Regions from separate parts of the Lactiplantibacillus brownii genome, predicted to be linked through region 2. Evidence: predicted binding sites of a transcription regulator. Region 2 holds the regulator's gene; the other holds the start of a gene.
The links. The regulator LexA, encoded in region 2, represses DNA repair genes until DNA is damaged. The targets are predictions, from matches to a motif close to CNAACANNTGTTNG.
Positions count from the first base shown of each region.

Region 1: RA086_RS06170 (replication-associated recombination protein A) is a predicted target of LexA. The motif match lies at 955-968, and genes of this name have one in related genera.

Region 1 covers NZ_JAVCWF010000001.1:1,351,774-1,353,978, forward strand. Annotated here, with positions in the region: gene gndA (NADP-dependent phosphogluconate dehydrogenase) at 1-445, shown strand, start outside; gene RA086_RS06165 (bacteriocin immunity protein) at 579-878, opposite strand; gene RA086_RS06170 (replication-associated recombination protein A) at 1,009-2,205, shown strand, end outside.
Region 2 covers NZ_JAVCWF010000001.1:1,680,145-1,682,349, forward strand. Annotated here, with positions in the region: gene RA086_RS07795 (YneF family protein) at 1-225, opposite strand, end outside; gene RA086_RS07800 (DUF896 domain-containing protein) at 322-585, opposite strand; gene lexA (transcriptional repressor LexA) at 718-1,347, shown strand; gene RA086_RS07810 (DNA alkylation repair protein) at 1,388-2,023, opposite strand; gene RA086_RS07815 (hypothetical protein) at 2,121-2,205, shown strand, end outside.

The sequences.
Region 1 (2,205 bases), 330 kb from region 2:
AGCCTTATACTTCAGCAAAATCATGAGTTATGCCCAAGGTTTTGAACAATTACGCTTTGCTGCTAAACATTACGGCTGGGATTTGAAGTATGGTGAATTAGCACAGATCTGGCGTGCTGGCTGTATCATCCGGGCACAATTCTTACAAAACATTACTAATGCCTTTGATAAGAAGCCTGATCTGAACAACTTATTGATGGACGATTACTTTGCAGATATCGCTGCTAAGTATCAACAATCAACTCGTGACGTTTTAAGCTTGGCTATCCAAGCTGGCGTCCCAGTACCATCATTTAGCGCTGCTTTGTCTTACTACGATTCATACCGTGCAGAAGTCTTACCTGCAAACTTATTACAAGCGCAACGGGATTACTTTGGTGCTCATACCTATGAACGGACTGACCGTGAAGGGTTGTACCACTACACTTGGTATAAAGAACAATAAAAATTAAAACCTTAATGCGTGATGACGCTCAACCTGTTTTTCGGGGTTGAGCGTCTTTTTGTGTGGCGTCAAACAAAAAACTCGCTAATTAGTGTTGACTAATTGCGAGTTTAACGAGCTTAAATTAACTTATTTACCATAATGGGCTTAAAAATGCAGCTGCTGCGACGCCCCAATAATATTCAGAAGTACGCGCAGTTTGTTGATATAATGTGTTTAAAGACTTAATTGGTTGATGCATATGTTGCCGAATACCACTTAAAGCCACCGCATTGACGCGAGTGGCAGTGAGTAAATAATTTTCGTGCTTGGCTAGTTCTTGTGCACAAGCTAGTAATTTTGCCGCTAAAGCTTTATCAGCTGCGACTGCTGGATCATTATAGGCGACACTAATTTCTTGGAGTAGACGCTCTGCTTTCGGATTTTTTAACATGTCACTCATCTCCTAATAGCTTAATTATAGCACCTTAACCAACGTGACTAGTCGCACAGAACTGAGAATTTTGTCACGAACATTTGTTTGCGTTATAATTGTTGTAATGACTTAATCGGAGGTGTTGGCATTGCGCCAAGAATCATTATTTAATCCTGAGCACGCGGCTAGTAGTCCCTTAGCTTATCGTGTGCGACCAACCACTTTAGATGGTTTTAAAGGGCAGGAGCATTTACTGGGACCGGGCAAAATGTTACGCCAACTCATCGCAGAAGATCAGTTGCCATCATTGATCTTTTGGGGACCACCCGGTGTTGGTAAAACGACATTGGCGGAAATTATCGCGCAGCAGACCAAGTCGCATTTTATCACATTTAGTGCGGTGACTAGCGGCATCAAGGAAATTCGAAAAATTATGGATGAAGCTGAAGCCAATCGCGATTTCGGCGAGAAGACCCTAGTTTTTATTGATGAAATTCACCGATTCAATAAAGCCCAGCAAGATGCTTTCTTGCCATATGTTGAGCGGGGGAGTATCACGCTGATTGGGGCGACTACTGAAAATCCATCCTTTGAGATCAATGCTGCCTTACTTTCGCGATGCAAGGTGTTGGTCCTTAAAGAATTAACAACTGAGGCATTGAAACAAGTTTTGCAAGCCGCCCTAGACAATCCAAATGGTTTCCAAAAGTTAACGATTAAGAAACAGCCGGATACGCTGGAATTGATTGCTGAGTTTGCGAATGGGGATGCCCGAGTGGCGTTGAATACGCTTGAGATGGCAGTCCTAAATGGTGAACGTGAGGGACAAACTGTGACGGTCACTGCCGCAGGACTCCATCAGCTTATTAATACAAAATCATTACGCTATGATAAAAATGGTGAAGAACATTATAATTTGATTTCAGCATTGCACAAATCTATGCGTAATAGTGATGTCGACGCGGCAATCTATTGGTTGATGCGGATGCTAGCTGGCGGGGAAGACCCCTTATACATTGCGCGGCGCTTGATTCGTTTTGCGAGTGAAGATATCGGTTTAGCTGACCGGCAAGCATTGCCATTGACGGTGGCAGTATTTCAAGCCTGCCAACTGATTGGCATGCCAGAATGCGATGTAAATTTGACAGAAGCAGTGACCTACTTGGCTTTAGCACCGAAATCAAACGCGCTGTACGCTGCCAAGTCTGCGGCACAGGCAGATGTCAAAGCCAAGGGAAATTTGCCAGTACCGTTACAGATTCGGAATGCACCGACGAAATTAATGAAAGAATTGGGTTATGGCGACCACTATCAGTATGCCCATGATACAGCGGCCAAATTAACG
Region 2 (2,205 bases):
GTTTTTAGAAGCAGCTTTCATGGAGTTTAACATTTGATGCAATTTCTTTTCGGATGGGCGTTGACCCATTTGCATCATCATGCTGCGCAACATTTCTTCACTAATTGGTGGATTTTGCTTCAAGTAGTTTTGCATGTAGTGACGAGCACCAAAGAAACCACCGGTAAGACCGACTAACACGCCGATCAGCACGATTAAGATCCAAATACCAGTAGACACAGTCATTCCCCTCCCTTATTACAGTCTTCAATAAACTAGTCTACACAAATTACTTGTAAAAGAAAAGGAAAATTTGTGATTGACAAATTTTCCTTGTAAGCGCTAATCATCACGTAAGCCGCGGTCCCGTTGCACTTGACGGACTTTTTCTGGCGTAACTTCTTGGCCACTTTTATCGTACACTTGTAACATTTCTACTTGTTGCCGAAAACCGGCCCGAAATTGTTTTAAATACTTTTGGCGTAATTCTTTGCGTTCGAGTTCTTCCAACTCGGTCAGCCCTTCTGCCTTGGCTTTACGTGCCAATTCATTGATTCGGCCGATTAATTCTTTTGAAATCAATACACTCACTCCTTTCAAAAGCATGAATAGAATACTCGATTTTTGACCTTAAATCAATTAAAAGTATTTGTCAACCGAACATTTGTTTGAAAGCGTGAAAGACCTATGCTACAATGTTTTTAACAACTAAAAGAAAAAATAAAATGAGGTGCCGAGATGAGTAAAACATCTGAAAGCAAACAAATGGCCGTTCTTCGTTTCATTTATGAACGTGTCAATGAAAAAGGTTATCCGCCGACCGTCCGTGAGATTGGCGAAGCTGTTGACTTATCTTCAACTTCTACCGTTCACGGTCACATTTCACGTTTAGAGAAAAAAGGGCTCATCCAAAAAGACCCTACCAAGCCCCGCGCAATCGAAGTAACGCCCGCTGGCTATGAGATTTTAGGCGTAGAAACCACGCCTCATCAGATTCCGATTTTAGGAACAGTTGCCGCTGGTCAACCCATTTTGGCGGTTCAAGAAGCCACGGATTACTTCCCGATTCCTAAGGATTTGGAGACCTTTGGTGGTGACTTGTTCATGCTGACCATTCGTGGTGAAAGTATGATCAACATCGGTATCTTGAATGGTGATCAAGTCATTGTTCGCCGACAAAGTGCAGCGGACAATGGTGATATCATTATCGCCATGACTGATGAAAATGAAGCAACCTGCAAACGTTTCTTCAAGGAAGCTGACCATTATCGACTTCAACCAGAAAACGACACCATGGCGCCAATTATTTTAAACAATGTCTCTGTTTTAGGCAAAGTTGTTGGCCTCTATCGTGACATGCTCTATTAATTAAAAAGCAATCGTCTGCCACATGACGGTTGCTTTTAATTTACAAGTATTTACTGCCCTCACGAACAGCCAGTTTTGACAGATCATGCTGATTAATAAAGTTAGCAACCCAGCCAGGCGCCGTTTTGCTATAGTCCCGTAACGCCCAGCCAATCGCCTTTTGAATAAAAAATTCTGGATTGTCTTGCTGAGCCTCAATTGCTGTAGCGAGAAATGTTTGATTTGTTTGGTCTTTTAGACTTAACTGTAAGGTAATCCCGACACGTTGCAGCCACATTTTGTCAGTCATAATAAATTCAGTTCCTTGGGTCGTCAAGGTATCTTGATGGACCAAATACAACGTCATGACTTTACGCCAGGCATCAACGCTATCCCACCACGCTTTCACAGAGATCTGGTCGCGGCACCAAGCTGCAAGTTCTGGGGACAATCGTTTGACGTTAGCCTGCGCGAGATCAATCGCAACATACTGGTATTCACGTACCGGTTGACCATAGTAAAAAGTCAGCCAGCTTTGCAATTCAACCAAGTCCAGTTTTTTACTAGCTTGAATTACAGGTCTCGTCAAAATTCGTCGTTCCGTGGCTTTGACGCCTAGAAAGTCGAATTTATCACGCATATAGGCTGCCATGGCGGCTTGATTTTCTGGATGGCTAGGTAAAAATAATGATGGCAATTGAAAGTCTCCTCTGAATTTTTCAAAATTTAGACTCGTCAGCTAATAGTTCAATGGTATAATGATTACACTAATTTAAATATCAGGAGTTGGTCACATGTTATTCGTAGCCATTATTGGCTTACTTGTTTTTTTACTCGCCTTTTTCTCAGTCTTATCTGCACGTCAAGATGGCGGCGGTT